One region of the Paenibacillus sp. GP183 genome, then DNA from elsewhere that is predicted to be linked to it. Evidence: riboswitches for the same ligand, from Rfam matches in the RefSeq annotation. Region 1 holds a riboswitch; the other holds the start of a gene.

Region 1 (4,217 bases):
TTTGCCAAGTGCAACACGCTGCCGTTCTCCACCGCTGAGCAGCTCAATCGTTCGCTCCAACAAAGGCCCAAGATCGAGTTTGGCGATGATTTCGTCGATCAGAGAAGAGGCATCGTCCGAATCTTCCCCGAGCCAGTTTTGGAAGGGATAGCGGCCCATCTCCACAACCTCGCGCACGGTGAAGCCCAAAGGAGGAAGCGCGTCCTGCTGTAAAACCGCCAGCCATCGCGCCAGCTCCTTGCGGGAATAAGCGGCAATAGGCTTACCTTGCAGCTTGATGCTTCCTGCAGAAGCGGGATCCACACCCGATAATAAGCGGAGCAGTGTTGATTTGCCGCTGCCGTTGGGGCCAATAATGCCAAAAAACTCCCCGGGCTTTACCTCAAACCCAATATCAAGAAGCACCTGCTGGCCGTCAAACTTTTTATCCAAATGCTCGACCTGGATCATACCCATCAACCTCTTAACGTTTTCTTATGCTTATGCAGCAGGTAGGCGAAAAACGGCGCTCCCAAAAATGCAGTAATGACACCCAGTGGAATTTCTGTCGGACTAAGCAGCGTTCGGGCAATCGTATCCGCCCACAATACATAGATCCCGCCGCCGATGGCGGATAACGGCAAAATCAACCGATAGTCTGGTCCCGCCAATAAACGAACAAGGTGAGGGACAATCAATCCCACGAAACCAATGACCCCCGCAACAGAAACCGCTGCCGCAGTAATGAACGTAGCAACGATCAGAACTACTAGCTTGGTTCGTTCTACATGGATTCCGAGATGAGCAGCCTGACGTTCACCCAGCGCGAATAAATTCAGTGACCTTGTGTAACCAAGTAATATAATAAAGCCTATCAACCAATAAGGAGCGATCACACCCGTGTAACTCCAACCCCTCATCGCCAAACTGCCCATCAGCCAAAATATGATCTCATTGATCACTTTATTGGAAAGCGAGACCATAAAAGAAACCATCGCCCCCAAAAAGGCTTGCATAATAACACCTGACAAAATGAGTGTTTCCATCTTCAGCTTTCCATCAATTTGCGCCAGCCTCAGAACGAGCAGCAGCGAAACCAGACCTGTTCCGAAAGCTACTACCGGAATTGTCCATTGACCAAACAGTGCATATTGAAGCCCAAAATAAATCAAAAATGCTGCCCCCACGGATGCGCCGGATGAGACACCCAGCGAGTATGGATCAGCTAGAGGATTGCGCAAAACGCCTTGGAAGGCTGCGCCGGCAACGGATAGAGAAGCCCCTACAAGAATACCGAGCACTATGCGCGGGAACCGTACCTTCATAATAATCTGTTCGGAGGATTGAGGCCAGCTTGCAGGGATATAATCTCCTAGCCAGGGCAACTGCTTAACGAGAATTCCGGCAATTTGCGGAATGGGAAGCTTTGCGCTGCCTATCGATAAGCTGATTAAAATAGAAAGAAGAAGGAGCATGACTCCCGCTCCTCCCCACCACATCAATTTACGCTTCATTATTTCACCAGTTCCGGATAAATTCCTTTCGCCATTTCGAGCAGTCCGTCCGTAAGCCTTGGACCTGGTCGGCTGAGCAGATTTCCATCCAATCCTATAACTCTGTTATTTTTGATCGCATCAATCTGGTTCCATCCGCTGCGTTCACGAATGATTTGATCGAGTGTTTTCTTGGATTTATCATCGATAGCATCTTTAGCGAATAGAATGACATTCGGATTTTGCTGAATGATTTTCTCCTCACTGATTTGGTGCCAGCCTTTCGTATCGGCAGCCACATTCACGCCCCCTGATAAGGTGATCAGTTCGTCCATGAATTCACCGCTTCCAACCGTCCAGCCTGCTGAGAACTCGACATAAACTTTCTTTTTGGCTTCTGGCTTCACACTTTTAACGGCATCGACAACCTTTTGGCGATCAGCCTTCATTTTGGACACGACCTTTTCTGCTTGCTCCTGATGATCTGTAATTTGTCCGAACAAAGTGATATCCGCCATCGCATCATCCAAATTTTTCGGCTCTACCTTGAAGACATTCAGATTCAAAGCCCGAAGCTTTTCCACAGTATCCGGCTTCATGGAAACCCCTGTAATGATGAAATCTGCGTTAGCCGCAATCATCGCTTCTGTATTAGGCTTAACAATGCCACCCATTTTCTTTTTGGATTTGGCTGCTTCCGGATAATCATCAAAATCGGAAACTCCCACAATTTGATCGCTCAGCCCAATTGCAAATAAGGCCTCTGTTTCAGCTGGAGATACGGATACTATGTGCGTGGGTGCTTTATCGAAAACAAATTCCTTGCCGGTAGCATCCTTCACAGTTAATGGAAATTTAGTTTGTTTCGGCGTTGGAGCCGGAGCTGCTGTTGCACTCGCGCTCTTCGTTGCTTCCGAGCTGAGCTTGGCAGGAGCTGTTAATTCTCCTCCGCCATCACTTTTCTTTCCACAGCCTGCCAGGCTGATTGCCAATACAAGCGCAAGAACGATTAGTGCTAATTGATTCCACGAGCTTTTCTTCATTTGATCCCGTTCCTCCCATTATTTCAATAGCCAAACATCAAAAAACCTCCAACCTAAAAGGATGGAGGGAACGGTAAACCGGAAATTTGCGGGAAACCTGCCGCTTTCTGATTTAACGCGATCCTTTCCTCGAAGGATGCATACTGCGATTCAGCAAAAGGCAGGTCTCCTGACTTACGGGCCATGCTATCTTCACGCCTTCCCATTCCTTGCTGGAAACAGTGGCATCGTGAAGAAATTCCCGTGTTACAGTGGCGGGACCGTGCCGGAATTACACCGGCTTCCCTATTAAGCAGCAAGCTTCATGATTCGAATAGTTCGAAGCTTGTCAGCACCTTCGGCTTTGTAGCTATTTAATTCTTGTAAAATGTCCTTCGAGCTAGCAATCTCTATCGATTATAGGCTAGATGCCGAAAACTTACAACTACTTTTCAGCGATGATTTTAAGCACTTGCTTGGCTTCTGCTTGTTTCTTCGCATTCTGCGGAATAAAAGCAAACAGCCCTTTGCCGTTCATATTCTGTTCCTTCATCCATTTGGTATCCTCCAGCGGAATCCCGTATAGATGCTTTTCCGTCTTCCCCTGATCGGTTATTTCCATGATCCCTGTCGGATAGTCCTCAGGCTTGATGATATCATCCAGCGGTACATAACCGCCTTGTTTACCCAAATTACGAAATTGATCTTCAGGTATAATAAGAATCCCATTCTCACCGGCGGCAATCTCTACTATCATTTTCTCTACTGAAAACATGGGGGACGCGTTTAAAACAATAGTTGGAACTGCACCTACCTTGGCTGCTAGAGAGCTTTGCAGTTTTTGTGCACCATCACTTGGAATCCCTTGAGGCCCCATCATGAAAATGGTAACATCCGCCTTCGGTCCTCCACACCCGGCTAAGAGAACCATAAGAATCATTACCCATAATGCAAGCTTCAAATTCACTTTCATCTTGATGTCACCCCCTCTGTCTGAAAAGTAAAGCGCAGAAGAAAAGCCGGTTTCTCACCGGCCCTTAGCAGAATTCTTCATATATTCATTTATTTTGGAATCTAGAATCGTGCTGAGTTCTATCACAGCGTCGGAAGTCATCAATCTTCCTTCAAGTACCATTTGCTCCAGCATTGAGCGCAAGGAATAGATTTCTTCTTCCAGATGGGATGCTAAGGATGATCTTTTAGCTGTCTTGATCAACCAACGCTGTTCAGAATCGTTTTCGCGAAGGTGCATATGATTTCTAGGGTTTAGTTGATAATCAAGAAAAGCCACGCTCATCCTCCTTTTTTCGGTTATTCGAAGAAATAAATGACTGCTTCAGAAAAGCTATATAAATTATAGCAGTTTTTCTTCATGTTGGATACTACAAAATCTATTAGTATTTTACAATTTTTTTATAAAATTTCCTATGCGTTCTATGGCTTCATTCAATTGCGAGACAGAGCTCGCATAAGAGCAGCGTAGAAAGCCTTCCCCGCCAAGACCAAAAGCAGATCCGGGTACAGCTGCGACTTTAGCCTCATACAGCAAACGCTGGGCAAACTCCTCGGAACTAAGTCCGGTTGATTGGATAGAAGGGAAGGCATAAAACGCACCTTGCGGCTCGTGGCACTGCAATCCAATCTCACGAAAGCCGCTGACTACCAAACGCCGCCGCTGATTGTACGATTCTACCATACGATCCTTCTCTTCCAGACCGTTCGT
Region 2 (4,217 bases), 840 kb from region 1:
GCATCATCAGCCGTAAGTCCGCATCGAGTTCACTTGTGAACATTTCGGGGTTTTCCTTGCGGATTTCACGGAAAATGCCTTGAAACAAAGCAAGATGGGTTAACTCGTCCCGTTGAATATATTTAATTTCCGAGACCGTACCCAGCAGCTTCCCTTGACGACCCAAAGCATAGAAAAAGCTAAAGCCGCTGTAAAAATAAATACCCTCCAAAATATAGTTGGCCATGATCGTCCGCAGCAGATTTTCAGTGGTCGACTCTGCAATGAACCTCTCGTACAAATCCGTAATAAAACGATTGCGGCGAAGCAAATGCTTATCTTCCCGCCACTCGTTATAAATACGATCACGCACCTCGGCTGGACAAACACTGTCCAATATATAAGAGTAGCTTTGGCTGTGCACCGCTTCCTGAAAGGTTTGTACGGTTAAACACAAATTGACTTCCGGTGCTGTGATGTACTCGTTGATATTTGGTAGATTGGCCGTTTGCAGAGAATCCAGAAAGATCAAGAAGCTTAGAATTTTATCGTAGCTTTGACGCTCCGACGGTGATAACAGTGCATAATCTTTCGCATCCTGAGCCAGCGGAATCTCTTCCGGAATCCAGAAATTGTTCATCATGGATCGGTACATTTTGGTAGCCCATTCGTATTTCACATTGTTCAACTCAATCAGATTGGTTGTATTTCCTCCGATAATACGCCGTTTTCCCCAATCGCGATCTCCGTGCTCGTTAAACAGCTTCTTCTTTTCCAATTCCATGGATGATTACCCTCCAATTTTGTTTTAGGCTGAGCAGCTCACGCAATCTTCAACTTCCAGACTTTTATTGCGGCAGTAGTAGACGGTTTTGAGACCATTCTCCCAAGCGCTGTTGTACAGCTCCATAAATTGCTTCGCCGAGTACTCGGGAGTAATGTACAGGTTAAAGGACTGCGCTTGATCAATGTGCCTCTGACGTTTGCCGGCAGCAAGTATGCTCCATTGTTGGTCGATTAGATGGGCTTCCTTGTAGTACCAGAAGGTCTCTTGACTTAGATTTGGCGCAGTTTGCGGGATCACGGCTTTCTTCTTCTCTTCCACCCAAAACTTGTTGAAAATCGGATCAATACCCGCCGTTGAACCAGCAATCAGCGAGGTTGAAGCCGTTGGGGCAATTGCAAACATCCATGCATTGCGGACGCCGTTCTCAGCCACTTCCTGTCTAAGCTGCTTCCACTGCTCGCTATCATAGCCTCTGGACACAAAATATTGTCCATTTTGCCACTCACTTCCTTCAAACACGGAGTAAGCCCCCTTCTCACGTGCGATAGTCATGGATGCTTTAATCGCGCAGTAGTTAATCCACTCATACAGTTCATCCGCTTGCTGAACGTGCTCTTCGGACTCCCAAGTTATCGCTTTTTGAGCCAACCATTGGTGGTAGCCGCTTGTACCGAGACCGACCGCTCTGTATTTTTGGTTGGTAATTTCAGCTTGAGGAATCGGGTAGCGATTCAGGTCGATGACGTTATCCATCATCCGCATTTGGATCGTGACGACCCGTTCAATATCCTCCTTAGCCGTGACTCGGCCGAGGTTGAGTGAGGACAAGTTGCAGACGACAAAATCCCCGCTTTTCATCTGGGTGGAGATCATCCCCTCATCGTGTGTGGTCGAAATATACTCGGAGGCGCTCATATTTTGGCAAATTTCCGTGCATAAATTGGAGCAATAAATAACGCCTTTGTGCTTATTCGGATTCGCCCGATTCACCGTATCGCGGAAAAAGACGAAGGGTGTGCCGGTTTCAAACGCGCTGGTCAAAATCTTCTTCATAATGTCGACAGCGGGAACTTCCGTCCTGGATAACCTGGTGTCCGATATACATTCTTCGTATTTGCGCTCCCACTCTTCACCCCAGCTGTCCTCGATGCTGTAGCCTTTGAGCAAGCGAACTTCATGGGGATCGAACAAATGCCAGGTGCCCCGCTCGTTTACCTTTCGCATGAACAGGTCGGGAATGCATACTCCCGGGAAAATATCGTGGGCCTTCATCCGATCGTCCCCATTGTTCGTCTTCATATTTAGAAAGTCGAAAATATCTTTATGCCACACATCCAGGTAAATCGCTACCGCACCCGATCTGACACCAAGCTGATCCACGGCAATTGCTGTATTGTTGTAGTTTTTGATCCACGGAATCACGCCACCGGCTACATTCTTGAAGCCGCGTATGTCGGAGCCCCGACTGCGTACTTTGCCGATGTAAATCCCCATGCCGCCGCCGCTTTTGGACACTTGCGCAAAGCTCTGATCCACATTGTAAATGCCCCATAAATTATCCGGGACGGTATCTATAAAGCAGCTTGAAAGCTGATGGAACGGCTTGCGTGCATTGGACAAGGTAGGCGTTGCCACAGTCATTTCCAGCTTGCTGAGCACATCGTAAAACTGTTTAGCCCAAAACAGCTTGTCCGTTTCGTTCATGGCAAGATGCATCGCCACACCCATAAACAGTTCTTGTGGGAGCTCGAGCACAGCGCCGTCATAGCCTTTGATCAAATAACGATCTGATAGAGTTTTCAGACCGATATAGTTGAACAGAAAATCTCGCTCAGGCACAATGTAACTGCTTAATTCATTAATTTCGCTGCGCGAATAATGCTCTAGTATATATTTGCCGTAAAGGCCTTTTTCGCTCAAATAAGTAAGCATTGAATAAAAGTCGCCATAACCAAAGTACCCATACTTGCGATTAAGCGCTGCTTCTTTATACAGATCGTAAGTGAGCAGCTTTGCCGCGACAAATTGCCAATTGGGCTGCTCTACGCTTGTTTTCTCAACGGCGACCTGGATCAGAGTTTGTTGAATTTCTTTGGTCGTGATGCCATTGCGAAAATGGGGAAGCAGCGCCGTTTCCAGTTCAATCACTGCACATTCCGGATAAGCATCACAGGCAAAATCAATCACACGCTTTAGCTTGGAGAAGATCAATTCTTCGACTTGCCCGTTACGTTTCACAATATCCATGAGAAAACTCCTTTTCTGAATGAGATGATCTGATAAGTCAGCAAAACAAAAGAGAAGCACTCATCCCTCACGCCTTCAAGGGAAAAATGCTTCTCCGAATTTTAAAACCATCGTACCTGCAGATACTTCGGTTTACCTTAACCATTCGTCGAAACACCTCCCTATCTCCCGTAGGTACGAACAGTGTTTTCAGAACCGGCAGGTTTCCTGGCTTCAGCTTCATCGCCTGAAAGCCGCCTTCCCAATCCGAATCGATCAGTGGCAAAATAGCTTTCCGCTCAGCTGTTACAGTGGCGGGACCGCGTCGGATTTTCACCGATAACTTCCCTTTTAAGCCTTAAGCCATTCACTTAAGGCACCTGTTCCAACAATATATAGTGTGCTTAAGCAACAATACATCAATATATTGTGCGTGTCAAGCTGGAAAATTTCAAACGAATGACCCTCTCCGTCATATTCGTGAGCAGCTGCCTTGCATTAGTCATTGCATCCTCAAGCGGCATGGGCCGGTCGATCATGGAGAAAACACTAGTCACTCCATGCTCATACAACTCTTCAATTCCCTTTCCAATAGAGCCGGAGATCAATACGACAGGAACCGCTGATTTCGAAGCAGCCTTGGCTACTCCAAAAGGGGTTTTTCCAAATTTCGTCTGGAAATCACTCTGCCCTTCTCCGGAAAGGACCAAGTCAGCGCCGCTTATCTTTTCTTCCAATCGCGTCGCCTCAATAACAAGCTCAATCCCTTTCTTTAACGAACCTTCAAGAAAGGCAGTGATTCCAGCCCCCAAGCCTCCGGCAGCGCCGGCTCCCGGCAAATCCCGAACCGACTTGCCAAGCTGTTCGTCGATGAGGTGCGCATAATGCTCAAGGTTTTGATCTAAAATAGCAATCATTTCAGCAGTTGCACCCTTTTGAGGCCCGAATACATTACTTGCTCCTCTGACTCCGCACAGCGGATTATCCACGTCGCAAGCGACTGTAAAAGAGCTTTCCTTGATCCTCGGATCCAGACCGGTGACGTCAATGCGGTGCAGACGATTCAGGCTGCCTCCGCCAAACGGCAGATCTTCTCCAGCAGCATCGACCAATTTGGCACCAAGCGCTTGAGCCATTCCAGCTCCGCCATCATTGGTGGAGCTTCCGCCGATACACAAAATAAACTTGCGGCAACCGCGGTTTAACGCATCGAGAATCAATTCGC

What was found. Region 1 has a riboswitch for cobalamin ahead of BLV33_RS12145 (ABC transporter substrate-binding protein). Riboswitches for the same ligand answer to the same signal wherever they lie in the genome.
Region 2: it holds a riboswitch for cobalamin, as region 1 does, so the genes downstream of both, BLV33_RS08075 (ribonucleoside-diphosphate reductase subunit alpha) here and BLV33_RS12145 (ABC transporter substrate-binding protein) in region 1, are expected to answer to the same signal.

What each region holds. Positions count from the first base shown of each region.
Region 1 is NZ_FNSW01000001.1:2,444,899-2,449,115, forward strand. It holds gene BLV33_RS12135 (ABC transporter ATP-binding protein) at 1-450, opposite strand, end outside; gene BLV33_RS12140 (FecCD family ABC transporter permease) at 456-1,493, opposite strand; gene BLV33_RS12145 (ABC transporter substrate-binding protein) at 1,493-2,515, opposite strand; gene BLV33_RS30440 (hypothetical protein) at 2,569-2,700, opposite strand; cobalamin riboswitch at 2,657-2,869, opposite strand; gene BLV33_RS12150 (type 2 periplasmic-binding domain-containing protein) at 2,940-3,467, opposite strand; gene BLV33_RS12155 (aspartyl-phosphate phosphatase Spo0E family protein) at 3,522-3,785, opposite strand; gene BLV33_RS12160 (aminotransferase class I/II-fold pyridoxal phosphate-dependent enzyme) at 3,897-4,217, opposite strand, start outside.
Region 2 is NZ_FNSW01000001.1:1,606,415-1,610,631, forward strand. It holds gene BLV33_RS08070 (ribonucleotide-diphosphate reductase subunit beta) at 1-763, opposite strand, end outside; gene BLV33_RS08075 (ribonucleoside-diphosphate reductase subunit alpha) at 788-3,013, opposite strand; cobalamin riboswitch at 3,193-3,391, opposite strand; gene BLV33_RS08080 (glycerate kinase family protein) at 3,412-4,217, opposite strand, start outside.